Regions from separate parts of the Phosphitispora fastidiosa genome, predicted to be linked through region 3. Evidence: predicted binding sites of a transcription regulator. Region 3 holds the regulator's gene; each other region holds the start of a gene.
What was found. The regulator HrcA, encoded in region 3, represses chaperone genes, less so after heat shock. The targets are predictions, from matches to a motif close to TGTTAGCACTCNNNNNNNNNGAGTGCTAACA.

Region 1: a site for HrcA is predicted at 6,063-6,093, ahead of groES (co-chaperone GroES). Genes of this name have one in related genera too.
Region 2: a site for HrcA is predicted at 6,412-6,442, ahead of htpG (molecular chaperone HtpG). Genes of this name have one in related genera too.

The regions. Positions count from the first base shown of each region.
Region 1 is NZ_JAHHUL010000026.1:26,827-36,769, forward strand. Features, by position in the region: gene Ga0451573_RS17630 (hypothetical protein) at 1-18, shown strand, start outside; gene Ga0451573_RS17635 (molybdenum cofactor synthesis domain-containing protein) at 54-1,292, shown strand; gene Ga0451573_RS17640 (molybdopterin biosynthesis protein) at 1,345-3,270, shown strand; gene moaA (GTP 3',8-cyclase MoaA) at 3,311-4,288, shown strand; gene moaC (cyclic pyranopterin monophosphate synthase MoaC) at 4,380-4,883, shown strand; gene Ga0451573_RS17655 (MOSC domain-containing protein) at 4,865-5,299, shown strand; gene Ga0451573_RS17660 (MogA/MoaB family molybdenum cofactor biosynthesis protein) at 5,315-5,803, shown strand; gene groES (co-chaperone GroES) at 6,133-6,420, shown strand; gene groL (chaperonin GroEL) at 6,478-8,103, shown strand; gene Ga0451573_RS17675 (HEAT repeat domain-containing protein) at 8,140-9,558, opposite strand; gene Ga0451573_RS17680 (HD-GYP domain-containing protein) at 9,760-9,943, shown strand, end outside.
Region 2 is NZ_JAHHUL010000003.1:82,614-92,556, reverse strand. Features, by position in the region: gene Ga0451573_RS04545 (phosphotransferase) at 1-258, opposite strand, end outside; gene Ga0451573_RS04540 (MerR family transcriptional regulator) at 800-1,576, opposite strand; gene Ga0451573_RS04535 (hypothetical protein) at 1,741-2,136, shown strand; gene Ga0451573_RS04530 (DUF3298 domain-containing protein) at 2,190-3,500, opposite strand; gene yedF (sulfurtransferase-like selenium metabolism protein YedF) at 3,772-4,356, shown strand; gene htpG (molecular chaperone HtpG) at 4,478-6,361, opposite strand; gene Ga0451573_RS04515 (DUF6530 family protein) at 6,494-6,973, opposite strand; gene Ga0451573_RS04510 (DUF6323 family protein) at 7,349-7,846, shown strand; gene Ga0451573_RS04505 (DUF6179 domain-containing protein) at 7,839-9,185, shown strand; gene Ga0451573_RS04500 (response regulator) at 9,151-9,489, opposite strand; gene Ga0451573_RS04495 (MarR family winged helix-turn-helix transcriptional regulator) at 9,701-9,943, shown strand, end outside.
Region 3 is NZ_JAHHUL010000002.1:348,866-358,808, reverse strand. Features, by position in the region: gene hemW (radical SAM family heme chaperone HemW) at 1-836, shown strand, start outside; gene hrcA (heat-inducible transcriptional repressor HrcA) at 939-1,979, shown strand; gene Ga0451573_RS04010 (TCP-1/cpn60 chaperonin family protein) at 2,013-3,596, shown strand; gene grpE (nucleotide exchange factor GrpE) at 3,614-4,183, shown strand; gene dnaK (molecular chaperone DnaK) at 4,305-6,152, shown strand; gene dnaJ (molecular chaperone DnaJ) at 6,207-7,331, shown strand; gene rarD (EamA family transporter RarD) at 7,411-8,334, shown strand; gene prmA (50S ribosomal protein L11 methyltransferase) at 8,341-9,279, shown strand; gene Ga0451573_RS03980 (16S rRNA (uracil(1498)-N(3))-methyltransferase) at 9,281-9,943, shown strand, end outside.

The sequences.
Region 1 (9,943 bases), on a different contig from region 3:
CAGCTGGGGTGTTTCTAGCATAAAGCCAAGCTTTTTAAATAATGGAGGTTCCAATGACTGAACTCTTTAAACTTACAAGTGTGGCCGAAGCCTGGAAGGCATTTAGGAATAATATCTCCCTCAACGAACCGGCTGAGGAACAGGTGTCTGTTCTCGATTCCCTTGGCAGGGTTCTGTCCCGGGATATTGTTTCCGGGATTGATGTTCCGGGCTTCACTCGTTCCACCATGGATGGTTTTGCTGTCAGGGCCGCCGATACCTTTGGAGCTGCTGAAGCTATGCCTGCCATGCTGGAGGTTTCCGGTGAGGTTATGATGGGGGAAGCAGCCCGGACCGGTCTGGAACCCGGGCACGCAGTGAGGATAGCAACCGGAGGAATGCTGCCAGATGGCGCTGATGCTGTTGTTATGGTGGAATACACCGAAGAACTGGACAGTGCGACTATCTTGGTCGTGCGGCCCGTTGCACCGGGAGAGAATGTGGTTCAAAAGGGAGAGGACATCAGAGAAGGTCAGGTTCTGGTAAAAGCCGGGACTGTTATCAGGCCTCAGGAAATGGGCGGGCTGGCCGGCATCGGGATTGTATCCTGCCATGTTGCCCGCAAACCGCGGGTAGGCATTTTGTCAACCGGTGACGAGATTGTGGAACCTGATAGGACACCGGGCCCCGGACAGGTCAGGGATATTAATTCATACGCTATTGCCGGACTCGTGACTGAGGCCGGTGGACAGGCGATAAACTATGGCATTATCAGGGACGATTTTGCCAGCCTTGAGGAGACCGTGAAAAAGGCGGTAGCAGAAACCGATATTGTTGTTGTCTCTGGGGGCAGCTCAGTAGGGACCAGGGATGTTACTTCCCGGGTGCTTGATACCATTGGCAAACCGGGTGTCCTGGTTCACGGCGTCTCGGTGAAACCGGGTAAACCGACCATCCTTGGGGTGGTCAATAATAGGCCGGTTCTGGGACTGCCCGGTCATCCTGCTTCAGCAATGGTTTTAGCCGATATATTCCTGGTTCCTCTGGTGAGAGCCTTGCTGGGCCTGGATTTTACCTCCCCGGAACGCAGGACGGTGCGGGCCCTGATGGGCAGGAGTATGGCTTCAGCCAGCGGACGGCTGGACTATATCAGGGTGGCCCTGAAAGACGAAAACGGGGGGCTTAGAGCTGAGCCTGTTCTGGGTAAATCGGGCCTGATAATGACAATGGTTAAGGCTGATGGGGTAGTGATTGTTCCTATGGCTAAAGAAGGGCTCGAAACTGGAGAAGAGGTAAAGGTAATTCTGTTTTAAGGCCGTATTGGTTTGAGTTTTTCGAATTCTGTTTGGGTTGGTGAAAATATTGGTGAAACGAAATGTCTATTTGGATAATACTCCTCTGGAGGAGGCTGTTGGCAAGTACTCAGAGAGGCTCAGTGAATTGGACGCCCTGAAACCGCTGCCCGGTGAACTTATAGCTGTGGATGAGGCCCAGGGGCGCGTCACTGCTGAGCCGGTCTTTGCACAGGTATCATCACCTCACTACCATGCCTGTGCTATGGATGGGATGGCAGTAAAGGCTGAAAATACATTTAAGGCTGGCGAAACCAACCCTGTAAGGCTCAAGGTTGGTTCAAGGGCATTTCCGGTGGACACCGGGGATCCGCTGCCCGAAGGCTGTGATGCCGTGATTATGATTGAACAGGTGCATTTTGCTGCTGACGGTGAAATCGAAATTATTGCGGCAGCAGCTCCCTGGCAGCATGTCCGGCCCCTTGGTGAGGATATTGTGGCAACAGAAATGATTGTTCCGGCAAATCATGTACTCCGTTCTATGGATATCGGAGGGATTCTTGCCGGAGGGGTGACTGAAGTTAAGGTCCACAGGCAGCCGGTGGTTACCGTAATGCCTACCGGGACTGAGTTGGTTCAACCAGGGACAGACCTGAAAAAAGGAGATATCATAGAGTATAATTCCAGGATCATCGGGGGACTGGTCCGCGAATGGGGCGGACAGGCTGTGCGGACCGCCATCAATGCTGATGAATATGATATTTTAAAAGAACAAATCCGGAATGCAGTTGAGCAGTCAGATATAGTTGTTGTCAATGCAGGTTCCTCGGCGGGTTCGGAGGATTTCACCTCTGCAATTATAAGAGAACTGGGAGAAGTTGTGGTCCACGGGGTTGCAATAAAGCCCGGTAAACCTGTCGTACTCGGAGTTATTAGTGGTAAACCGGTATTGGGTATACCGGGCTACCCGGTGTCAGCAATACTTGATTGTGAGCTATTTTTAAGACCGGTAATTGCAGCAAAAGCGGGGATTTCCATAGTTGGCAGGCCGGTGATGAATGCCTCCCTGTCACGCAAGCTTGTTTCTCCCCAGGGAGTGGACGAGTTTGTCCGGGTAAAATTGGGCCGGGTTGGTGAAAAGGTGATTGCCACCCCGATTTCCCGCGGGGCAGGGGTGTTGACTTCTCTGATCAGAGCTGATGGAATCCTGAAAATCCCCAGGTTTATGGAGGGACATGATGCCGGTAGTGAAGTGGAAGTAGAACTTCTGAGGGACAAAAATGAGATTGAAAATACTATGGTTATTATAGGCAGCCATGATGTATCTCTCGATATTCTCGGTAATTCCCTGAGGCAGATGTATCCCGGACGGAGCCTTTCTTCAGCCCATGTAGGCAGTCTTGGCGGTCTTTTGGCCTTAAGACGCGGGGAAGCACATCTGGCAGGTGTTCATCTCCTGGATGAGGCTACTGGGGAGTATAATGCTGCCTATGTGGAAAAATTACTGGCCGGAGTTCCAGTGATACTAATCAACCTGGTATACAGGGAGCAGGGTTTTATGGTGCCCCGCGGGAACCCGCGCAGTGTGCGCAGCTTTGTTGACCTGGCACGGCCCAATATGAGGTTTATCAACCGGCAGAAGGGCGCGGGAACCAGAATCCTGCTGGATTATTACCTGAAAAAAGAGGGGGTTGACCCTGAGGATATCGAAGGATACGACAGGGAGGATTACACCCATATGGCTGTTGCCGCAGCCGTTGCCGGGGGCAGCGCTGACGTCGGACTCGGCATAAGGGCTGCCGCCAATGCCCTGAAGCTGGATTTTGTTCCGGTAACCGAGGAGAGGTATGACTTGGTTATTCCACAGGCACACTGGGATACCGATCATATCAAAAGTCTGCTGGGTGTCCTCAATGACCCCGATTTCCGGACTGCAGTGGAGGGCCTGGGCGGATACAGCACCCGAGCCATGGGGCAGGAGGTTTATCGGAGAGACTAAGGGTGTTCTCACCTGAGCTGAGCTGGGAAGGATGATCCGAATGAATGATGCATTTCACCGTAAAATTAATTATCTTAGGATATCTGTTACCGACAGGTGTAATCTCAGGTGTGTGTACTGTATGCCTGAAGAGGGTGTTGAGCTGATAAACCACGAGGAAATTCTGAGCCTTGAGGAAATTATCAGAGTGATTAACAGTGCGGTCATGGCAGGAATCAGGAAAATCCGCTTTACCGGAGGGGAACCGCTGGTGCGTAAGGGAATTTCGTCACTTATTGAGAGGGTTAACGATATTCCTGAAATTGATGATATTGCCCTGACCACTAATGGAATTCTACTGCCCATAATGGCTGCAGAACTGAGGAAAGCCGGATTGAGGAGGGTAAATATCAGCCTGGATACCCTCGTGCCAGAAAAATTCCGCCGGATTACCAGGGGAGGCAGGCTTAGTGATGCTTGGCTGGGTGTGGAGACTGCTCTTGAAGCCGGGTTTGACCCTGTTAAAATAAATACAGTAGTTATTCGCGGCTTCAATGAAGAGGAAGTATATGACTTTGCCGAGCTGACTACTAAAATGCCGCTCAATGTCCGTTTCATTGAACTGATGCCAATTGGTGTAAGTGATTTAAGGGACCGGAAAAGCTTTGTATCGACTACTGAATTGATTAAGATACTGCAGAACCGGCATGAGCTGGTTCCTGAAAAGGTTGCCGGGAACGGGCCGGCGAAATCTTACAGGATACCGGGCGCTATGGGGACCATAGGCTTTATCAGCCCTATCAGCAATCATTTCTGTGCTGACTGTAATAGGCTGCGCCTTACTGCTGAAGGTCAGCTGCGCCCGTGCCTGCAGTCTCCGCAGGAGATTGATCTGAAAACTCCCCTAAGGGAGGGGGCTTCACCTGAGCAATTGGCTGATGTCATCCGGTTTGCTATCAGCAGCAAACCGGAAAAGCATAATATGGAGCAGGCAGGCTGGGCCGGAAACAGGCGCTGGATGACCCAGATCGGCGGCTGAAAAGGGGTGCGGCTGAAAAGGGGCGCGGCTGAAAAGGGGCGCGGCTAAACAGTGATGTGGTTGATGGTGTGACAGACAGGAGTGAATTTTATTGAGTGAAATGACCCATTTTAATAAGGATGGACGGGCCAGGATGGTAGATGTGACTGCTAAAAATGACACCATACGGGTTGCGGTTGCCAGAGGGGAAGTCAGAATGAAACCGGAAACCCTGAAGGCTGTCAGGGAAGGCGGGATTGCCAAGGGTGATGTCCTGGCGGTGGCTCAGGTCGCCGGGATTTTGGCTGCCAAAAAGACAGGTGACCTCATTCCTATGTGTCACCCGCTGTTTATAACAGGAGCAGATTTGAAGTTTAGACCTGATGAAGCCGGGTCCAGGGTAGAGATTCAGGCCACGGTCCGGACAACCGGCAAAACGGGTGTGGAAATGGAGGCCTTGACTGCGGTCTCTGTGGCTGGGCTGACCATTTACGATATGTGTAAAGCCATAGATAAGGATATGGTGATTGGAGCGGTCAGGCTGGTGGAAAAAACCGGTGGTAAAAGCGGCCGGTATGGAAGGGAAGGAGAAGAGAAATGGGTGGAAAAATTATAGCTGTCTGTACCAGTGAAAAAAAGGGCATGCGGAAAAAGAATATCGGTGAGGGAATATTAAGACCTGACCACGGGCTTGAGGGTGATGCCCATGCAGGGGACTGGCACCGCCAGGTAAGCCTGCTGGCTTTAGAAAGCATCGAGAAAATGCGGGCTAAGGGATTGGATGTAAATCCCGGTGACTTTGCTGAAAATCTTACCACAGAGGGGCTGGTTCTGGTTGACCTGCCTGTGGGGACAAAACTCAGGATTGGCAGTGAGGCCCTGGGGGAGGTCACTCAGATTGGCAAGGTGTGCCATGACAGGTGTGCCATCTATTACCAGGCAGGTGATTGTGTAATGCCCAAGGAAGGGATTTTCATCAAGGTTCTCACGGGAGGCCTGGTAAAAGTTGGAGATGCCGTGGAGTTAGCATAACAGGGGGGATTGTTTATGTATAAAGTGGGAATTATCACAGCCAGTGACAAAGGCAGCCGGGGTGAGCGGGAAGATATCAGCGCCGGTGTGATCCGGGAAGAAGTTGCCAGAATAAACGGAGAGGTCCTGGAATACATAGTAGTCCCAGATGAATGTGAAACAATAAAGGATAAACTGATTGAATTTGCTGATGTAAAAAAACTTGATCTTATATTTACCACCGGGGGAACCGGGTTCAGCCCCAGAGATGTTACCCCTGAGGCAACTCTTACGGTTGTTGACCGGATGGTTCCGGGAATACCTGAACTAATGCGCCGGGAGGGGTACAAGGTAACTCCAAGAGCTGTTCTCTCAAGGGCCGCAGCCGGAATCAGAAAACAGACTCTGATCATAAATCTTCCCGGCAGTCCCAAGGCTGTACGGGAAAACCTGGGATGGATCCTGGAGTGCTTGCCCCATGGTTTGGATATACTCAAGGGGACAGATTCGGAGTGTGCCCGGTAGTGGTTATTTACCTAATAAGGGTTGTCAAAATTTCAGAAAAGCACGGGAATAAATGTATAAATCTATCTCAAAATGGAAATTAATATTGTGTAGGAATTTAATTGGATTTTAAGGAGAAATTCAATTTAAAGAAATTAAATGATAATGCAAGAAAAATAAGGTAAGATTAACGTAAAATGAGATTTTGGACTAAAACACTGTAATTTTGACGATTACAGGAAGTTGATTTTCCAATTCTCATTTTATATTATAAATAGTGTATTAGCACTCGACTCTGTTGAGTGCTAACAAAAAAGAAAATACTTAAATCCAATAAAGGAGGGGTCGTCATGAATGTAAAACCTTTGGGTGACAGAATCTTAGTAAAACCTTTGGCTGCTGAGGAGAAAACCGCAAGTGGGATAGTACTTCCCGATACCGCCAAGGAAAAACCACAGCAGGGGGAGGTCCTGGCAGTAGGAAGCGGCAGGCTTCTGGAAAATGGTCAGAAAGTAGACCTGGAGGTTAAGGTCGGTGACAAGGTTATCTATTCCAAGTATGCCGGCAATGAAATCAAGATTGATGGTGAAGAATGCATGATCATGAATGAACGAGACATTCTGGCAATCGTTGAATAACAATTCAAACGCAGATTGTTAAATTAAGGAATCCAAGTTCGAGGAGGTTGATTAATTTTGGCTAAGGAAATTTTATTTGCAGAAGAAGCGCGCCGCGCTCTGGAAAGCGGTGTCAACCAGCTTGCTGAAGCTGTCCGGGTTACTCTTGGCCCAAGAGGCCGAAATGTTGTTTTGGATAAGAAATTCGGTTCCCCGATGATCACTAATGACGGTGTTACTATTGCCAGGGAAATTGAACTGGAAGACCCATTTGAGAATATGGGCGCTCAGCTGGTTAAAGAAGTTGCCACCAAAACCAATGATGTGGCCGGAGATGGTACTACTACAGCAACCGTGCTGGCTCAGGCAATCATTCGTGAAGGTTTGAAAAACGTGGCTGCCGGCGCTAACCCGATGATTATCAAGCGCGGTATCGAGAAGGCAGTTAAAGTAGCAGTTGAAGAAATCAAAAAAATAGCCAAGCCTATTGAAGAAAAGAATGCTATCGCTCAGGTTGCTTCTGTTTCAGCCAGTGATGAGGAGATTGGCAACCTGATTGCAGAGGCAATGGAAAAGGTAGGCAAGGACGGGGTTATTACCGTTGAAGAGTCCAAGGGCTTTATAACCACCCTGGATGTGGTCGAGGGGATGAACTTTGACCGCGGTTATATCTCGCCTTACATGATTACTGACACTGATAAAATGGAAGCAGTTCTGGATGAGCCATACATACTTATCTGTGATAAGAAGATTAGCGCCATTGCGGAAGTCCTTCCTGTACTGGAAAAGGTTGTTCAGGCAGGCAGGCCGCTGATGATTATCGCCGAGGATGTTGATGGTGAGGCCCTGCCTACTCTGGTTGTGAACAAACTGCGCGGCACATTTACCTGTGTGGCAGTTAAGGCTCCAGGTTTCGGCGACCGCCGCAAGGCTATGCTTGAGGATATCGCAGTCCTCACCGGCGGTCAGGTTATCTCAGAGGATGTAGGTATCAAGCTGGAAAATGCTACCCTTCAGCAGCTTGGCCGGGCCCGCCAGGTTAAGGTGAAGAAGGAAGAAACTGTTATTGTTGGCGGCGCAGGTGATCAGGCTGAACTTGAAAAAAGGATTGCCCAGATTAAGACCCTGATTGAGGACACTACTTCAGATTTTGACCGTGAAAAGCTTCAGGAGCGTCTCGCCAAGCTGTCAGGCGGTGTAGCCGTTATTGAAGTTGGCGCTGCTACTGAAACTGAATTGAAAGAAAAGAAACTGCGCATAGAGGATGCCCTCAATGCTACCAGGGCTGCTGTTGAGGAAGGTATTGTCCCCGGAGGCGGCACTGCATTTCTTAATATTATCCCCGCACTTGACGGGATTGAGGCTGCCGGTGAAATAGCTGTTGGCATTAAAATCGTGAAAAAGGCGTTGGAAGAACCGGTTCGCCAGATTGCTAATAATGCCGGACTGGAAGGTTCAGTAATTGTGGAGAAAGTCAAGGCACAGAGTTCTGGGGTTGGCTTCAATGCTGCTACTGAAGAGTATGTTGACATGATCAAAGCAGGTATTGTTGACCCGGCCAAGGTGACCCGTTCAGCGCTGCAGAATGCTGCAAGTATTGCGGCAATGCTTCTGACAACCGAGACTGTGGTTGCCGATAAACCTGAAAAAGATGGCCCAATGCCTGGTGGAATGCCTGGCGGCGGAATGCCTGGAATGATGTAAAAAAAAAGCCCTCACAATTATGTGGGGGCTTTTTTTTTACATCATTTCCATCAGTTCGGTTGCTTCCTGAACCAGTCGTTTATCATCACTATTAAGGGCTTTGGAGACAAGCTGCTTCAGGTAAGTAGGGTTACCGGTAAAGGCATAAAGTGAGTCGATAATTCGTATTTTATCCTGCCTGGGAACCTGATCATACAATTCACTGAGAAAGTTCATCGCCTCGGTTGAGTCCAGCGATGCCACTGCTCTCATGGCCTCATGCCTTACCCTGGGGTTTTTGTCCAGACACAGCATCTGAAATGTAGGCAGGAGTTTTGGGTCAAACAGCGTTCCCAGCGCTTCTATGGCGCGGACCCTGACGACTATTGCCTTATCATCCAGGCATTTTGTGAGGATTTTCTTCCTTGTCCTGCTGTAGAAACGCCCGATGCCTTGAACAGCTGCTTCCCGTACATGCTGGATGGGGTCATTGAGTCCCTTTAGGAGATAGCCTCTGGCATCGCTCAAATAACAATTTGCCATAAACAGCATGGCCTTTTTGCGCATATCCGGGTCTGGATGAGATAGCTTGGGGACAATTTCCGCAAGCGCATCTTCTTCCATACTGAGAAGCCCGGTAAGGGCACATTCACACCCTTCGGGTTCGGTAAAATATATCTCAAGAAGTATTTCCAGAACCTCATTTCTACCGGTTTTGCCAAGGAGCTCACACAGATGCTCCAGAGTATGTATATCAAGGGACTTAAAATTCTTAAAAAGTCCGAATACTTCGCTATATCCCTTGTCACCAAGTTTGAGGATTGTTCTGAAAAGGTCATAGGCAAAAAAGTCATTGACATACTGCTTGCCGTCAGGACCGGTTTCCAGAAGGAGAAACCGTTCTTTCAGAATGGGGATAACACTTTCGTCTTTTGATGCTCCAAGGGCAATGATGGCTTTGAGCACATTATAAATATCATCATCATCCAGCCTTTTCAGGATATGGGGCACCAACTGCGGGTCCGGGTAGAGAGTTGACGATAACAGGGCATTCCACCTGATATTGTGGTGTTCATCTGTCAGGTATCGGATTATTTCTACGGGATTTTCGGTAACTCCGGTCCTCTTGCGGCAAAAAGCCACTTGCCTGTGATGGCGGTCTTTATATAGTATAAATTCATGTCCGGGAAATAGCTCCGGCAGCCTCTTCTGCCAGATTTCTTCGACTTTGGCTGCAGATGCTTCAAAGGCTTCCAGGTCCAGGGTAATTCCGGAAAATTTGAATATATCCTCTTTGGCAAAATCAAGGTGTTCATGAGTGGCAAACAGTTCATATGCAGTCGGGTTGCGTCTGGTGTAACCATCATCCCAGACAACATCTGAATTAATACAGTCTTTTAACTCTGCATAGTCAAGAGAACTTAAGTTATCAAGATAATTCTTAAATGACCGCAGCATTTTTCGGTATTTAGCCAAATCAATCTCCTCCTGACTCAAGTTTAATAAAGTAATTCGGCAGATTATTCCTTTTCACCTTCCAGATTACGATATTTTTCTCGAAGGTTGTAGGAAAGCCTATTTTGGGTTTGAATGAATAATTATAATTCTAGCAGGATTTAGAGGACAATTAGCAGAATTTAGTAAACATTTACATAATCTATCCACCAGGTGAGAGATATGAAGAAACTGCCTGCCGAAAAGGCTGAAAAGGGAATGGTAATAGGAAAGGCCGTTTGTGCCGGTGACGGTTCTGTTTTGCTTACTCCCGGAACTGTGATTAATGAATATCATTTAAAACAGCTGTCCAGCTCCCAAATAAGATTTGTTGAAATAATTGAAACAGACAGTGTGGTGGTACATA
Region 2 (9,943 bases), on a different contig from region 3:
TGAGTATTTAGTAAGACTGGCTATTCTAAGTCCCTTTACGGAGAATTCAGAACCGATTTCACCAATATGCAGGGTTGATATCACATCATCAATATTAACCGTTGGCTCCTCATCCATAACCACAATAAGACCTTCGTCTGACTTTTCCAAAAGTCTGCCACCATACGTTTTGGATCCCGCAACCATAATTACAACAGGCTGCCTGCCTTCGTGAAAAACCAATTGTGAGTTATATACGCGGCTGTCAACAAACTTCATCCGTATACTCCTTAATATCGTTTTTTCCATTACTTTTCGCCAATTAAGTGTTAATTCCTTCCATAATTTAAATTTCCTATTAAGAATTTTCTTAATAGGAAATATTTTGAAGAAGTGTGGCGTGTTCTATTTTTACGATACCATGATTCTCTACAAAGGTTCTTCTTCTCTTCATTTCAAGCTGTACCGCTTCCCAGGTTCTTTATCAATAATCGAAAGATGGCTTTCCTCAACATAATACTTGGAAACCTCACATTTATTTACAAACCTTTTTTCAAAGCCAATCAACTTTATAAGTTTTCTGAAGCAAAACATCACCCTTTGAATTCAATAACGATTTACTTCCCTCTTTGATAAAGGCTCATTGGCATCAAACCTCATTCTTATGCAAAATATTTCAGGTTTATGTTTCAGTTTTATCTATAATTTCTCCAAAATGTCTCATGTTTCCTGCTTATTAGTGATTTTGCGGCCAAAAAGGAAAGCTGCCCCATTTGTATGAATAGGACAGCCTTCCACTGGCGCCAAAGGCAAGTATTTGTTATGCGTTATCATTATCAACCATACCTGTGTAAATGAAAACCGCATCCCGCAGAAAAGCGGCTGTACCCGGCTGTTTCTTGTCATAATATGCTGTAAACCTCTCGTCATCCACATACATCTGAGCCACTCCGGCATGGGCTTCTTTGGTATAACTGTCCCAGAAAAAGGTTAGCCACTGCCGGTGCAGGTCCGCAGCCTTCTGAGCCAGTTCACCGGCAGGGTCACCGGTGGCAAAGGCCTTCTCCAGGGTAGTAATGACATCCTCACCCAATTTCTCAACCTGAGCATATTGCTCTTGAGTCATGCCTTTAACTTTTTGGTTTGACCTGTCAACCTGCTCATCCCCGTATTTTTCTCTGATTTCTTTACCATACTTCCTCTCATTTTCATCAATCATTTTTTGTTTAAAGCCTTCAAATTTCTCTCTATCACTCATTTTCATTCTCCCTTCCTCGGCAGAAATCGTTTTTTCCACATTGGCTATCAACAAATCCAGCTGTTCCCGTTTTGCCAGCAGTTTTTCACGGTGCTCTCTGAGAGCACCGGCAGCGCTAAAAGTCGGCCCGGTGATGATATCCCTGATGTCTTCCAGACTGACACCCAATTCTCTGTAAAACAGTATCTGCTGCAGCCGGTCAACTTCTCTCTGCCCGTAAATCCGGTATCCTGAAGAATTGATTCTAGATGGCCGGAGAATTCCGATTTCATCATAATAACGCAGGGTCCTGGAGCTGATACCCGCCATTCTGGCCAGCTTCTGCACTGTGTATTCCATGTCCTCACCTCCTGACAATTCTACTATAAACCTTTACGCAGCGTCAATGTCAACACCATTTCAGAAAAAATTCAGGAGAATGTTGAGTCGGGAATCAAATTGGGCTATAATTTACACAAGCGTATTTGGCCGTTTGGCCATACACGTTTAAGGAGGAATTTTGCATGGTTATCAAGTATTATCCAGGCGAATCGCATGTAAAAGAAGCTATGCAGGCTGATGACCCATTGTTGATGCTCGTTTCTTATGATGGGCGGGAAATACTGCTTGCTAATATTGATGATGCCTTTGAACATCACATTCTTTTGAAGAAATTGGACTATAAAGAAAATGAGATAGACAGGTTCTTTAGGGTTATAGTTAACAGGGAAGGTGTCGATTGGACCTTTGTTTGCCCCAGTACCTACAAAGGTATCAGCAGCAAAGAGAAAAGGATAGAAGTCTTTTACAGTGACGGAATCACTCAAATCTCTAAGGCTCTGCAGGCTGTAGGCTATAAGGTGGACATACACATTCCGCAGCGGTATCGCCGCCACTTCGATATGTTAAAAGATACCTAAAGAAGAAAAGCAGTATGGTTTTTGCCATACTGCTCTTTAGTGGGTTCTTTTATTTATTCTATCAGGCAGTCTATCTCATTTAGGTCAATCTCAAATTCAAGGGGCCCAACTGCATGCGGGGTATATACATATTCCTGATAATAGATAACCAAAGCCGTATCGGTCAGGTAAAATCCCTGTTTATCCTCAATACCCTTAAACTCTTCAAATAGTTCATAATCCAGTTTATTTACCTTCTCCTTTAAGATGGGATCCAAGATACTCTTATAATCAACACCCTGCGCAAATAAATCCTGTAACTGCAGTTCCTTTCCGGTTTTCAAGTTGATGGTAAGTCCTTCAATAAAATTGCTGGGATGTGCAGCGCCCTCCATATATGCTGAAAAGAAAATCCTCAGGCTGAGGGCATTTTCTGTCCGGCGCTTAACTTCATAATTTACATTCAGCGTTTCCTTAAATGTTTCATCACCTGTTTCTGTCGGCTCATCATGAAGGCCGAATTTATTTTCTATGATGCTGTTGATTCTGTTTTCTATATCCTTATTCTGCATCTTTGTGATAACTGGATACTTTATCTCTACTTCGATGTTCACCTGTTGATCGGTGTAGGTTTGTGTGGATATATTATAAGCGTTTGTAAAAGACGGGCTGCTGTTACTGCCGGTTTTTCCCTGACTGCCCTCCTGATGTATCAATACTTCCGGTTTCCTGTCATCGAAATAACATTTTTCATACCTCAGACCGCCTTTATCCCAGGACTTAGGGCTGTAATAGAAATCATTTTCAGCAGCCAGGATAACGTCTGCATTTTTTGTCTTAAGGTCATATATCACCAGGTCACAGGTACCATCCCATTCCACTGCAACAATAGGTTTCTTATTATTTAAGACCGCAAAGGCCAGCCTGGCGGAGTCAGGGGACCACACAGGGCCGCCTGCATTGACGATTTTATCTGCTATTGTCAGATTATCCGGGTCGATTATCAGTGTTTCATAAACTGTTGAAGTCCCTTCATTTACGGTAACAAACCTGCTGTCAGGAGACCACTTGAGGTCATACAGGTTACCACTGGCCCCTGCAACTTTATTTTCTCTTGCCTCCCCGACATTCCAGAGATACATTTGGACTTCATAATCCTCTGTGTTCTTAAAAAAGGCCACCCGGGACTTGTTTTTTGACCATGATATATCGGCAGCGTTTTTGTCTGATTTTAAGGACTCCTGGATATACTCCAGGGAATATTTACCCTGGGCATCATCTGCTTCAGCTTCCTGTGGTTCCTTTCCGCTTGAGCATCCCGCACCCGCCAATAGAGCGATTCCTATCACCAGATACAGCAAAATTAGTCTCAGCCTTATTCCCATTTTGCTTCCTCCTCCTACCCGGTATTAATTTACTTTTACTAAAATATACTCCGTGTATTGTAAATAATTGTTAGTTAATATTAATTGTCATTTCTGCATAACGCCCCTAAATTCCTGTCACAATTCAACTGAGAAAGTAAAAACAATGACAGAATAAAAAATATTTATTGTATGTCTGGAAAGTATTTTCTTTTTTTATTGGTTATAGGCACCGGTCCTGTATTATAATTATGATTGGATTAGTGAAAACTTGTGTGGAGGAGTGATATATATGGAATCAAAAACCATTGATGCCCGCGGCATGGCATGCCCCATGCCTGTTATTAACACCAAAAAAGTACTGGAAGCAATGGAAGAAGGCCCTGTAACCACCCTGGTTGATAATGAAGCGGCCAAAGACAATGTTAAAGCGCTGGCTAACAGCATGGGGTGCGGGGTAGAGATAGAACAGGAAGGAAATGAATACAGGGTTCATATCACCAAAAAAAATGTCAAAATGAGTTCCGATGATCTGGTTACTGGTAACATCGTACTTCTTATCTCGGCATCAGAATTGGGACGAGGCAGTGCGGAACTGGGCGATATCTTAATGAAGAGTTTTGTGTTCACTCTTGTAGAAAGTGATAAAGTGCCACAGACAATATTGTTTGTCAATAGCGGTGTTTATCTCACCTGTGCTGATTCAGCGGTGCTGGAGCATCTGATAAACCTGCGGAACCGCGGTGTGGAAATATTGTCATGCGGCACCTGCCTGGATTACTTCAATCTGAAGGACAAGCTTGCCGTTGGACAGGTATCCAATATGTACACCATTTATGAGAAAATGTCCGCCGCAGATAAGGTTATTACAATTTAATCAGCTGCTATCTGCCCGGTTACCTTTCAAACCCCGGTAATTATGAAAGCACAGAGCCCCTTATCGAACTCTGTGCTTTAATTCACGGCTAATTTCAGGCATAATATCCAAATAACCCCGCCTATCTCATCATTTTGCAGATATTATTGGTAAACTCCACCGGGTCCTCAATTGGCAGCCCTTCAATAAGCAGCGCCTGGTTATATAATAAATCTGTATACATCTGCAGCTTATCTTTATCTTGTTCATAGGCTTCCTGCAGCGCTTTGAAGACATCGTGATTTACGTTAATTTCCAGGATTTTGTCTGCCTTGATATTCTGGTCATTATATGGCATCGAGTTCAGCACTTTCTCCATCTCAATTGTAAGTTCACCTTCATTAGCCAGGCAGACAGGGTGATTCTTCAGCCTCTTTGAAGCTCTGACATCCTTAACCTTATCTGACAAGATAGCCTTCATCTGTTCAAAGAGTTCCTGCTTGTCCTTCTCATCTGAGTCCTGAGAATTTTCGCTTTTCTCAGGTTCTATGCCCAAATCACCGCTGGATACTGATTTGAACTCCTTTTCCTGATAGGTCCCGATCATCTTAATGGCAAATTCATCAACATCATCAGTGAAGTAAAAAATTTCATATCCCTTATCTGATACCAGCTCTGTTTGCGGCATTTTATCAATTCTGTCAATGGATTCTCCGGATGCATAATAGATATATTTCTGCTCTTCGGGCATCCTGGAGACATACTCACCTAAAGTAACCATCTTTTTCTCTTTGGAAGAATAGAACATCAATAAATCCTGCAGGACCTCCTTGTTGCTGCCAAAATCGCTGTAGGCCCCATACTTCAACTGTCTGCCGAAGGATTTATAGAATTCCTCATACTTGTCCCTTTCATTTTGGAGCAGGCTTTCCAATTCGTTTTTTATCTTAGTCTTGATGTTTTTGGCAATAAATTTCAGCTGCCTGTCATGCTGCAGCATCTCCCTGGATATGTTCAGGGATAAATCTTCCGAATCCACCATTCCTTTAACGAAACTGAAATAATCGGGCAGCAGCTCAGCACACTTATTCATGATCAAAACACCGTTGGCATACAGCTCCAGCCCTTTTTCATACTCTTTGGCATAGAAATCGAAGGGCATTTTCTCCGGAATAAACAATATTGCCTTATAGGTGACCGCACCTTCGGCGCTGATGTGAATATGCTTAATCGGCTTGTCAAAGCCATAATGCTTTTCAGAATAAAAGTTGTCATAATCCTCCTGGGCAAGTTCGTTTCTGTTCTTTTTCCAGATAGGAACCATACTGTTAACAGTCTGTTCTTCTTTATATTCCTCGTATTCGTTGTCACTGCCTTCCTTTAATCTTGATCCGGTGATATCCATTTTAATGGGATACCTGATAAAATCAGAGTATTTTTTTATGATAGACCTTAATTTATACTCCTCCAGAAACTCATCAAAATTTTCTTCTCCTGAATTCTCCTTAATTTTGAGAATGACATCAGTACCGACAGAATCTCTTTCATATGGCTTAACAGTATAGCCGTCAGCTCCCTGGGATTCCCATTTGTAAGCCTCATCACTGTCCAAAGCTTTAGTTATCACAGTCACTGTATCAGACACCATAAATGCCGAATAAAATCCGACCCCAAACTGCCCGATAATATCATACCCGTCTTTTACTTCATTCTCATTTTTAAAAGCCAATGAGCCGCTGTTTGCGATAACTCCCAGGTTATCTTCAAGCTCCTGCCTGTTCATCCCGATACCGGTGTCGGATATTTTCAGCACCCTGTTTTCCTTGTCCACTGCTACTCTAATATAATATTCGTCCCTATTGAAGCTCAGAGAGTCATCTGTTAGTGCCCTGTAATAAATTTTGTCAATAGCGTCACTGGCATTGGAAATAAGCTCCCTTAAAAAAATCTCCTTATGGGTGTAAATTGAGTTAATCATTAAATCCAGCAGTCTCTTTGATTCAGCTTTAAATTGTTTTTTCGGCAAAGCAAGTCTCTCCTTTCCTTCTAATTAATAATTCAAATTCATCCCCAAGTTATTGGCACTCTGATTCTCAGAGTGCCAATAACAATTATTATATACCAAAATATGAGTCTGATGTCAATATTTTAGAAAAAATCAATAACCCATCTCCCTGAGAATCCTTGCCAGGGTACGTAAACGTTCACCAATTAGTTCATCATCGTGACTGAGAGCCTGGCTGAATAATTTAATATCTTCATCAATTTTATCATTGTCGGTACATACAGCCACTGTCATAGCATCTCCCTGGAGGCCCACTCTGTCAATAACAGGATTTTCTTTGTCATATAATTTATCATATCGATAAGCCTCTCTGAAATGAAGCCTTGTCCGACAAACGAGAATCGCCAGGTCCAGAACGCGGTGTAAGGGCAGTTCCTCAGATTGCCGCGACCATTTTTCTCCTGTATACCGCCACACTTTAGCGGAAATATCTACCTTTCCTCTGTCATTCCATTGGGCTAATCCCAGTGAAAGCCCCTTTGTGTCTGAGTTATAGGCATTTCTGCCATCAATATTTTCATAGTTTTCTGATACAATAACCGGTTTGTGTTTCAAAACAGTTGGTATTTTCATTGTTTGCCTCCTCATACTCTTGATGATATTATAGCCTTGCTTTTGCTACTTTACTAAACTACTAACATTACTGGTTTAGTTGTTTAGTAAATTAACTGTTTTGATTATACGTTAATGTATGCATTTTGTCAATATTATATTATCCACAACCCTGCAAAACAGTAATTCCCCTAATAATGAAAAAACGCCCTTAAACGGACGTTGGAAGTAGTCGATTTGGTACTAATCTAAAAACCATTGACTTCTTAAAGAGCCCATGGTATACTGAAATTTGACGAAAGTTGATTATGTATAGATAGATTTATCCAACTATACTATAGCACAAAGCAAACCCTTTGTCAATAGCCTTAAAAAAATAATTGAAAGGAGCAAAAAATGGCTGATAATGCTTTACTGTTCCCGGCAATTATTATGAACAAAGCGGCAATTTCCACAATCATAAACTGCAACGTAATAACCCTGCGTTACGGTCTGGCGCTTTCCTCCGAGGAGGCCGTGGAACTTGCTGAAACACGGGCAGCAGCCCTAAGAAGCAATGGACGCATCGAATTCGGCGCCGGAATCATAAATAAACTGATTTTGAAATTTTGTGACTCCCCCTTCCTTTCGAAGCATAACTATACCGCCACCTTGAATGACTTAATAGAAACCTTCTATTACTTTAAAAACGAAACACTTGATGAAGTCGGTGATGACGAATTGCTTTCATTAATGAAGAAGTATTTTGACCACAACTGCCAGGGTTCCATCGAACTCCTGCAGCACCGGGAGTTAGAATTACTGGCACGCAATATCCGGTATGGAGTCAGAAATTACACGGATCTAAGCCAAGACAGCGAAGAATCTATTGATGAGGAGGACCATTATGACTAATCTGGAAAAACAGCATTTGATTAAAAGTGAAAACCTTAATCAGACACATTACTTCCAATCAGTTTTACAGGAAGCCTGCCGCCTGAATCTGTTGACTGATTCGGAATTGGAAAATATTCAACTACAGTGCATACAGCTATTGGCCAGACAGGCAGAGCGCTATACAGGCGGTGAAAGCAGTTCCATAATGGAGGAAACTGCGCACAATATTTTTCAGTCGATCTTTTACACTGTTGGAGTCTATCTTAAGAGCCTTCCCGATGCGGACATAAGCATAGAAATACTTAAACAGAAGCCCTTGACCGAACTATACCGGGAGGGCAAAAAACTGGTGGAAACACAATTAGAGCATGCCAAACAAATCTATAATCAAGTTCAAGATAACTGCATCACCACCGGTAATCATGCCTATAATGATACTTTACAGAATGGAATCCCGGCTTTTTTCTCTGCCTATGAGGTTGACTATGCCGCCCACGAAACGCCTGCTTCCATAGATTATCCTTTAAGCAGCGACAAAATGGAGTTGACCGGCATAGAGTATATCAATTATTATCTGCAAAAACTGCTAATGGAGAATCAATTCTGTAAAAACTTCACCACCCATGATATTCATTGCTTGCTGTACGGATATGATGCCCATTATCAGGATTTGCTGATAAATATTTTTGGAGTCGTGCTAACAAATGCGATTGGCTGCAATTTGGCAGACAAAAGCACCCGCCGGCTCAATATTGAACCAATTGACAGGCAGTACCTGCAGCAAAAACTGGTGAACATGACTAAAAACCAATTGGATGCAATACTGCATGATGCATCCAAACAACTCTTTGAAGAATTTAATATCTCGGGCGGGTTGTTACAGACATACATCACCGCAACTATCCCTGATATATCACCAAGAATAAAAAATGCGTTAGAAAATAACCGTTTGGAAGCAGTATTTATCAGTTTAAAAGAAAACCACCCACAACCTGCCGTTAAGTTTGAAGACGGCCGGAAAATGGATGATGAATTATTCCGCAAAATTTTAGACGAAATCAGACAATGCAGATATGTATCAGATAAAATAGCAATCATTAGAAGGGAAATTCACAGTATGGCTGATCTGGTGGATATCCTCGAAGGATATTGCCTCTTTAATGATGAATTTTCTCAGTTATTTCAATCACTTGGGGATATGGAGCTGGCACTGCTTTCAAAAAGGCTTCCGGCAAACGCAGCAGATTCCGACCTTCACTATACAGAAAACGAGAAAGAATGGCACCAAAGGCTTAACAGCTTTTTAAAGGAAATGGATTTGGTCAGAATAAGAGCTCAAATTTTTCCCTCTCAATAGGGCACAACAGATATCCATAGGCGCCTACTTCATAAGCGTCCAATGCATAATCCTTTTCCTCGGCAACAAATACTATCCTGATGTTCCGGTCTATAGCGATTACCATCTGGGCAACCCCCAGTCCTGGAATTTCACTGTTTCCGATGCGGATAAAAACCATTTCCGGCCTATCCCGCTCAACCCTTTCCAAAAACCCGTCCGGACTTTTCATCACTGCTACTTCCTTAATACCGGTTTTCTCCGCCAGCCAGGTGACGATTTTATCCAACCCGGAACCGCCTGTGTGGAGAATGAATACTCTCACCAATCCACCTCCTGAGTCTTTGCCTTTGCTTTTATTGTACAACCCGATTCTCCCAAAATTCTCCCAAAACAAAAGCCATCAATCTGCCAATTAACAGATGGATGGTTTCTGCTTCTCATCCATTGACTATTATAAAACAAAAAAGTATAATAAAAAATGTTATTCACTAAATATTTCAGTTCTAAAATATTTAACAGTGAAGGAGTAGGACATGGCTGAACACCAAGAGTTACTTGAACTTTTTTACAGTGTCCTGAGAAAAATGAAAAAAGAGTGGCATAAACAGCTTTATGATATCAACCCCACCCAGTACCTTATTTTGAAGGCTCTGATACATGGGGGTCCCCAAAAAGCAACGGAACTTGCTGAAACGCTTCAAATAACGCCTGGTGCTATTACCGGGGCCTCAGACAAACTGGTTGCGGAGGGTTATGCTGAACGCAAGGGGGCAAAA
Region 3 (9,943 bases):
CAGTAACCAGAGAGAAATTTGCCCTGATGAGACGAGCCGGGGTTAACCGAATAAGTATAGGGGTCCAGGCATTTCAATCAAGAATTCTTTCATTTCTCGGCAGAATCCATTCCTTTGCCCAAGTTACTGAAGCAGTTAAGGCTTGCAGGGATGAAGGAATTGACAATATTAGCTGTGACCTCATCTACGGGATTCCGGGGCAGACGGGGCAGGACTGGCAGGAGACCCTTGACCGGGTGCTGAACCTGTCACCGGCACATATTTCTGCCTATGGTCTCAAGGTTGAGCCTGAGACTCCCCTGTATAAAGCTGTTGCTTCAGGCAGTGTGGTCCCTTGTGATGAAGATGCGGAGCTGGAAATGTATCAGTATGTTATCAGTATTCTTGCTGCCAGGGGGTTTAAGCATTACGAGATATCCAATTTTGCCCTTCCGGGGATGGAAGCACGCCACAATCTTATTTACTGGCTCAATGAAGAGTATCTGGGATTAGGCCCTGCTGCCCATTCAATGCTTGACAGGCACAGGTTTAGTAATGTGAAATGTGTGGCATCATATATTAAAAAACTGGAGAAAAATGAGTTGGCAGTTCAAGAAATAATTTCATTATCTCTTGAAGATGAGATTTCGGAAACGGTTTTTCTTGGGCTGAGATTGCTGGGCGGATTGGATACCCTGGCCTTTGCCCGGCGTTTCGGGTGTTCGGCTGCCGATATTTTCGGACCTCAGCTTAAAAAACTGACTGACCTGGGTCTGATAAAAATTAACGCAAACAGCATTAGACTAACGGAAAAAGGCCTTCCGCTGGCAAATGAAGTGTTTGTTGAGTTCATATAGGACGATTCCGCTTCTTGACAAAAAAAAATATCAATGGTATTTTTTATTTATAGGTATTTAGCACTCGACTTGATAGAGTGCTAACAAAAAGAGGGTGTTAAGATGACCTTGGATGAACGAAAAAAGAAGGTGCTCCAGGCTATCATCAGGGATTATATCAGTACCGCTGAACCGGTAGGTTCCAGGACAATTGCCAAGAAGTACGAACTTGGGGTCAGTCCGGCAACCATAAGAAATGAAATGGCTGATCTCGAAGAACTGGGTTATATTGAGCAGCCGTACACCTCGGCAGGAAGGATACCTTCAGATAAGGGGTATCGTTACTACGTGGACTGTCTGATGGGCAAAAAGAAACTCTCTGAACAGGAAGAGGGTATTATCCTGGGCGGATACAAGGCCAAGGTTAAGGATATGGGGACGGTCCTCAGGCAGACCAATAGCATTCTCTCGGGGATAACCAATTATACTTCTATAGTAATGGGACCCCAGTTTACCACCAGTAATCTGAGATATGTTCAGCTGGTGCCCCTGGACAGCAGCAGGGCCCTGGTACTGGTAGTCACCGACAGTGGATTGGTGCAGAATAAAATACTGGAGCTGCCCCAGTCTGTTAATGAAGTAGACCTTCAGAAGATAAGCCAGGTAATGAATGCCAAGCTCCAGGGCGTAAGTCTTGATCAGATAAAGCTGACTCTCATTAAAGAGATATATTATGAGCTTTCCAAACACAAACATATTTTTGAAGCCGCCATGGATATGATTCAGGAGACTCTGGACCTTAATCATGAGGAAAAAGTGTACCTGGCCGGTACCCTGAATATTCTTAACCAACCCGAGTTCCGCGACTTAACCAGGGTCAGGACACTCTTGTCCCTGCTGGAACAGGATAAGATATTGAAGGAAATCTTAAATGATGGCAGTCATGCCGAAACAGGGATATCGGTCACCATAGGCGCCGAAAACAGGGTTGACGGTCTGCAGGACTGCAGCACTATTACGGCAACCTACCAGATAGACGGCAGGACCATAGGTTCTGTCGGAATTATCGGGCCTACCCGGATGGATTATGAAAAAGCGGTCTGTATTGTTGAATTTATGACCAGCCATCTGTCAAAAATAATGAAGGACTTTTACAATCATTGATATTTTACGGACACTGATATAGGAGGTTTGCCAATGAGTTTGAAGCAGCAGGCAGCAAAAGGAGCAGATGTGGATGAAAGACTTTCGGCTCTGATCACCAATTCAAATGCGATCAGGGCTATCGCCTCAGCAGTGGAAGGCACCCTTGGTCCCAAGGGGCTGGATACAATGCTTGTCGATAGGTTTGGAGAAGTGGTTATCACCAATGACGGGGTCACCATTCTCACCACAATGGAGGCCAACCACCCGGCAGCCAAAATGCTGATTAATATAGCCAGGGCTCAACAGGCGGAAATCGGTGATGGGACCACTTCGGCAACTGTAATGGCCGGGGCATTGGTGGGCGAAGGCGTGGAACAGGTATCCAAGGGGGTACCGGTAACCAGAGTGATTGAAGGTATCCGCACAGGGATAAAAAAAGCCCTGGAACTGATGCGGGAACGGGCCGTTTCTATCAAAGGCCTCGAGGACCCGGTGCTAAAACAGGTTGCTCTGATTGCCGGCAGGGACCATGAGGATATTGCCGATTTGGTGGTTGCAGCTGCCGGGATGACGGGTGAAGAGAAACTTAAGGATCCTTCATTCAAGCTCTCTGAGGCAATTTTTTCTGAAGAGGGGGCCGACAATGAAGTGTTTATGGGTGTTATCCTTAACAAGGAACGCATCAGCAAACATATGCCCGCTGAAGTATCAGAAGCCAGGGTACTTATTATAGATGACGCTCTTGAGCCCGAGGAACTGGAGGATGAAGCCCTGGCAACAGAGGCCGGGTTTGCCCGGTATCAGGAGCTTCAGGAAGAGTTCCGCAATAATCTGAATAAGATTGTGGAGATGGGTGTAAAGGTTGTTCTGGTAGATCGCGGTATTGACAGTTTTGCCGAAGAAGTGCTTACTGATGCTGAGATTATGGCAGTTCAGCGGGTATCCAACAAAGAACTCCGCAAGGCCGCTGAGCACACCGGAGCCAGGCCGATTAAGCGAACAGGTCTGCGTAAAGAGGCGGCAGATCTGGCAAAATACCTGGGCAGAGCTGAGCGGGTATTTGAGAATGAAAAGCTTGAGCACATAAGGATTCTTGGCGGCGGCGGGAAGCCTATGGCGACTATTCTGGTGGGCGCTGCCACTGAAGAGGTGGTTGGTGAAAGAGCAAGGATCGCCAAGGATGCTGCTGCATCTGTACAGGCTTCTGTTAAAGGAGGCATAGTACCTGGCGGAGGTTCCATTGAACTCGCTCTGGCGCGTGAGGTGGAGAAAGTCAGGGAAAATGTGCGGGGGATGGCGGTTTACGGTATTGACTGTGTTGTGGAAGCGCTGCAAAGACCCTTTTTTCAGATAGTTGCTAATTCAGGCTTTAACCCACTTGAAAAAATCGGTGATGTGGTTGCCGCTCAGTTGAAGGAAGGCAGGGAAAGCCTGGCGATTGACTGTGACACCGGAGATGTTGCAGATATGTTTGCCCTTGGGGTAGCGGATCCGGCGCTGGTAAAGATTCATGCCCTGAAAGCAGCCGGAGAGATTGCCGAAGCCATCCTGCGCATAGACACAATTATTAAGAAAAGAGAAGACTCCGGCGGGCAGTTTGGTAGGGATACAATTGATAATGACGAATTACGTTAATGAATGGGGGGAAAAAGGTGACCTTTAAAAATAAAAACAATGAAGATCAGGGGAACACTGAAGAGTATCTAACTGAAGATTGTTTAAAGGGCGGCGAAAACCAACAGGATACCGGTGCCGAACCGGAAAGGCCGGAGGAAACTGCAGAGGATAACAATCTGAAGGCAAAAGCTGACGAATACCTGCAGCTGCTGCAGAGAGTACAGGCGGATTTTGATAATTTCAGGAGAAGGACTGCACAGGAACGCCAGGAAACGGCAAAATATTGTTCTCAAAGGCTGGCCACGGGCCTGCTGCCGGTTTTGGATAATTTCGAACGGGCCCTTAAGGCAGAGGGAGAAGACCTGCAGGGCTTCCGGAATGGCATCGAACTGATTTACAGACAGCTGCGGGATGTCCTGGAAAAAGAAGGTGTCAAGCCGATGGACGCTGTTGGCAGTCAGTTTGACCCCAACCTGCATGAGGCTGTTATGCAGGAACAGAGCGATCAGTATGACGATAATGTGGTCATGGAGGAGCTTCAGAAGGGTTATCTGCTGGCAGACAGGGTAATCAGGCCTGCCATGGTAAAGGTGGCCCAAAATTAGACGGATTCAATCGCGGGTGTTACAAGTTACAGGTTAATGGTTAAGTTATATTAGATTGAATTAGATTGAATTAGATTGAATTAGATTAATAAATAATATTGATATTAGGAGGTAGAATTATATGAGTAAAGTAATTGGAATTGACTTAGGTACTACATATTCCTGTATGGCGGTTATGGAAGGCGGGGAAGCCACAGTTATCCCAAATGCAGAGGGTTCCAGGACTACACCTTCTGTCGTGGCCTTCTCCAAGACCGGGGAGCGCCTGGTCGGCCAGGTAGCCAAACGACAGGCCGTAACCAACCCCGACGGTACCGTGATGTCCATAAAGAGACATATGGGCTCAGATTACAAAGTAAATCTAAACGGAAAAGAGTACTCCCCCCAGGAAGTGTCAGCAATGATTCTGCAGAAACTGAAGGCAGACGCTGAAGCTTACCTCGGAGAAAAAGTGGAACAGGCTGTAATCACCGTTCCGGCCTATTTTTCCGACAGCCAGCGCCAGGCTACCAAAGATGCCGGTAAAATTGCCGGCCTTGAAGTTCTCCGGATCATTAATGAACCTACTGCAGCAGCTTTGGCATACGGCCTCGAAAAAGGTGAAGACCAGACTATCCTGGTTTATGACCTGGGCGGGGGAACCTTTGATGTGTCCATACTTGAACTTGGTGAAGGTGTTTTTGAGGTTAAAGCTACCAGCGGCAATAACCGTCTTGGTGGAGATGACTTTGATGACAGGATTATGGCATGGATGGTCAGTGAGTTTAAGAAAGAAAGCGGCATTGACCTGGCTAATGACAAGATGGCCATGCAGCGCCTTAAAGAGGCTGCCGAGAAAGCTAAGATCGAACTTTCCGGTGTTACCAGCACCAATGTCAACCTGCCCTTTATCACTGCTGACCAGTCAGGCCCAAAGCACCTTGACCTGACACTGACCAGGGCTAAATTTGAAGATTTGATTGCAGACCTGATCGAAAAAACCATGGAACCCACCAGGCAGGCCCTGTCTGATGCCGGGTTTAGCGCCGACAAGCTTGATAAGATCATTTTGGTGGGAGGCTCAACAAGGGTACCGGCGGTCCAGGCTGCTATTAAAAAGGTAACCGCACAGGAATCCCACAAAGGTGTTAACCCTGATGAGGTAGTAGCCCTCGGCGCTGCCATCCAGGGTGGCGTTCTGGCAGGAGAAGTGAAGGATGTCCTGCTGCTGGATGTTACTCCCCTGTCCCTGGGAATTGAGACTCTTGGCGGGGTGTTTACCAAGCTGATAAACAGGAATACCACGATACCGACTTCCAAGAGCCAAATGTTTTCAACTGCCGCTGATAACCAGACTTCGGTGGAGATCCATGTCCTGCAGGGCGAACGGGAGATGGCTGCATATAACAAGACTCTGGGCAGATTCCAACTGACCGGAATTCCCCCGGCGCCAAGAGGCATTCCTCAGATTGAGGTTAAATTTGATATCGATGCCAATGGAATTGTTCATGTTTCCGCAAAGGATATGGCTTCCGGAAACGAACAAAAAATAACGATAACTTCCTCAGGCGGTTTAAATGATCAGGATATTGAAAAGATGGTCAAGGAAGCTGAAGCTCATGCCGCAGAGGATGCCAAGAAAAAAGAAGAAGTAGACACCAGGAACCAGGCTGATTCACTGGTTTATCAGGCCGAGAAAACCGTAAAGGATTTTGGTGATAAGGCAGATAAAGGATTGGTGGATAAGGTCAACCAGGCAGCTGATGCGCTTAAGGAAGCCCTTAAGGGCAGTGATCTTGAGCTTATCAAGAATAAATCAGAAGAGCTTACTAAGCCGCTTTATGAGCTGACAACTGCTATGTACCAGCAAACCGCACAGGCAGAGGGCCAGGGAGGTCCGGGAGCGGGTAATCCGGGCGGTGCCGGGAGCCAGGCAGATGACAATGTGGTTGATGCCGAGTTCAAGGAAGTAAATGATGACAGCAAGTAATTCCCTTCCGGGAGTTGTTTTCCAGTAAATCTGGGGTAAGAAGGTGTAATATAAATGAGTAAGAAAGATTATTACGAAGTCCTTGGAGTGGATAAAGACGCTTCTGAGGCGGATTTAAAAAAGGCCTTTCGAAAATTGGCCCGCCAGTACCACCCTGATGTAAATCCGGGTGACCAGGAGGCAGAGGCCAAATTCAAAGAGGTAAGTGAGGCTTATGAAGTACTTTCCGACCCCCAGAAAAAGGCCCAGTATGACCAGTTCGGCCATGCGGCTTTCGGAAACGGGGCTGGTGAAGCCGGTTTTGGCGGTGGTTTCCAGGACTTTGGCGGCTTTGGAGATATTTTTGACATGTTTTTCGGAGGCTCAGGCGGTCAACGGCGCAGGGGACCGGCCAAAGGCGCCGACCTCAGGTATAACATGGAAATCACCTTTGAAGAGGCGGCTTTTGGTGTCGAAAAGGATATCAGCATACCCAAGACGGAATTCTGTGATAAGTGTGAGGGGACAGGAGCAGCGCCAGGGAGTTCTCCCAAAAAGTGTACCAAGTGCAGCGGGACCGGTCAGGTCCAATTTGCGCAGACCACACCCTTTGGGCGTTTTGTCCAGTCAAGGGTATGTGAAACCTGTCAAGGTGAAGGTGTTATTATTGAAAAGCCTTGCACCAAGTGTGGCGGGAAGGGAACGGTCAGGAAAACAGCCAAGATTCATGTCAGGATTCCCGGCGGGGTGGATACCGGTTCCAGGCTCCGGGTTGCCGGTGAGGGTGAACCCGGGGATCGCGGCGGCCCCAGAGGCGACCTATATATCTATCTTCAGGTGAAAACACATCGGACCTTTAGGCGAGATGGCAATGATGTGCTTAGTGAGGTGAAGGTTTCCTTCCCCCAGGCAGCCCTCGGCGACGAGCTTGAGGTGCCTACCCTTGACGGCAAAGTTATGTTAAAGATTCCGGAAGGGACACAGTCGGGTACATCCTTCCGCCTGAAAGGCAAGGGTATCACAGACCTGCATGGCTATGGCCGCGGTGACCAGCATGTTAAGGTTATTGTGGTCACACCTACTAAACTGACCGAGGAGCAGAGGGAGCTTTTGCAAAAGTTTGCCGAGACTTCCGGGGAGCACCCTGCAGGAGTTGAACGGGGTTTTTTTGACAAGGTAAAGGATGCGTTCATGGGATAACCGGAAGGCATTGGCCTGACCCTGTTGGCAGCGGGCTCGGGCCAATGCTGTATTATTGTAGGCAGGGAGGAACTGTATTTTGGATGAGAAGGACCAGCGGAAAATCTATCTTCGGGGAATAGCATATACAGTTGCAGCATTTACCGCATGGGGGATTCTGCCATTATACTGGAAGGCTTTAAAACAGGTTCCGGCAGGTGAAATACTGGCCCACAGGATTTTCTGGTCCTTTGTCTTTGCGGCGGCGGCTTTATTTATTTACGGACGCCGCCATGAATTTATCAGCATGCTCTCAATAAGGCCGAACCGGGTTTATGCCCTGGTATGTGCCGGTCTTATCAGCGCTAACTGGTTTACCTATATATGGGCGGTTAATGCAGGCCATGTAGTGGAGGCAAGCCTGGGTTACTATATAAACCCTCTTTTCAGCGTCTTTCTGGGTGTCGTAGTGCTGAAGGAAAAGCTCAATTTCTGGCAGGTGTGTTCCATTTTACTGGCTGCAGCCGGTGTGGCAGTTATCACCGTTACCTATGGCAGGATACCATGGATTGCCCTGATCCTGACACTGACCTTTGGGACTTACGGATTAATCAAAAAGGTTGCCGATATAGAATCCCTTATGGGGCTCACCCTGGAAACAGTGGTCATCGCTCCGGCCGCGCTCGGCTACATAATATTTAAACAGGCAGCCGGTACGGGAAATTTGGGATACTCCCTCAGCTTGGCGGCGTTGCTGGTTTTCTCGGGGATAGTGACAGGCCTTCCCCTATTATGGTTTGCCAAAGGAGCTCAGGTTGTCCCTCTGTCTACAGTCGGGTTGACTCAGTACCTGGCTCCAACCATAACCCTGTTTTTGGGAGTATTCGTATTCAGAGAACCATTTACAGTTGTCGAAGCCATCAGCTTTGGCCTTATCTGGGTGGCGCTCCTGATTTATTCCCTTTCAGGGATGAAGTGGATGTACCGGCTGCAGCCGCGCTTGTTTAAAAAAGCAGGGATGTGATTATTAATGGACTGGCGGGAAATTGCTATAGAAACAGAGCCGGATGCTGTGGAAGCAGTTTCCGCAATACTTATCGACTGCGGCGCCGGAGGAGTGTCGATAGAGGATCCTTATCTGGTTAAGCGGCAGATAGCCGAAAAAATTTGGGATGCTTACGAATTTCCACAGGATATGTTAAACCGGGAATCTGTCCTGGTAAAATCTTATCTGTCTGTTGACAGCAGGCTTGAAGAGAGGGTGGGCCGGATTCGTGAACGGCTGAGGCAGCTTGACAGTGATTTTTTTCCGGGCGCCATCAGGGGAATGGGATTTTCGCAGGTACAGGAAGAAGATTGGGCCAATTCATGGAAGGCATATTATAAGCCGGTAAATATTGGCAGGAGGATTGTAATCAAACCAACGTGGGAAGATTATCATCAGAAGCCGGGTGAACTTGTGATTGCACTTGACCCCGGAATGGCTTTTGGGACCGGGACCCATCCGACCACAGTTATGTGTATCAGATTTTTGGAGGACATTATCCAGGGTGGGGAAACGGTTTTGGATATTGGGACAGGTTCAGGAATTCTTTCCATTGCTGCCGGACTCCTGGGTGCGGGAGAGGTCTGGGCAGTGGATTTTGACCCGGTTGCGGTAACTGTGGCTGCCGAAAACGTGACTCTAAACGGTCTGGAGGACAAAATCAAGGTAATGGAAGGAAATCTTCTGGACGGGGTAACCGGCCAGGCAGACATCCTGACAGCGAACATTGTGGCCGATGTGATTATACGTATATGTCCTGATGCTAACCGGGTTCTGAAAAATGGCGGGGTTTTTGTGGCTTCCGGGATAATCGGCACTCGTTCTGAAGAGGTTTTTGAAGCTGCCCGGGGAGCGGGCTTTGTAATCAAAGAGGTCAGCCGGGAGGGTGAATGGGTGTCATTTCGGGCTGTCAGGGAGGACTAAGATGGCGCGTTTCTTTGTTTCCGAAGTTTTGGCAGGTCAAAAAACCACTGCTATCAAAGGCCCTGATTTGAGACATATCAGTAGAGTCCTGCGCTTAGGCCCCGGGGACAAGATAGAGATAGCTGATGCCGGCGGCAGGGAGTTTGATGCTGAAATTCGGGAAATTACCGGCAAAGAGGTAATTTGTGATATAATTGCAGAAAGAGCAACTGCCACAGAAGCGCCTCTGGAGGTCGTTTTGTACCAGGGACTTCCCAAGGGGGATAAGCTGGACCTGGTTATTCAAAAAAGCACCGAATTAGGTGTGAGCCGGATTGTTCCCGTAATCTGTGAGCGGACAATTGTAAGACTTGACCAAAGGAAGGCTGCCGCCAGGCATACCCGATGGCAGAGGGTTGCCGAGGAAGCGGCTAAACAGTCACGCCGCATGGTTGTTCCGGTGGTTGCAGAACCCCTCGCATTTGTCGATGCTGTTGCGGAAATCACTCCAGATGTTTTAGGAATAATGCCCTGGGAAGAGGAACGATTGGTAGGCATAAAAGACGTCCTGAGAGGTAATAAGATAACTGGGAAAAAGGCAGCAGTATTTATTGGCCCTGAGGGGGGATTTACTCCGGAGGAGGCCAGGCTGTCGCGGAATGCCGGGGTTCTGCCGGTCTCTTTG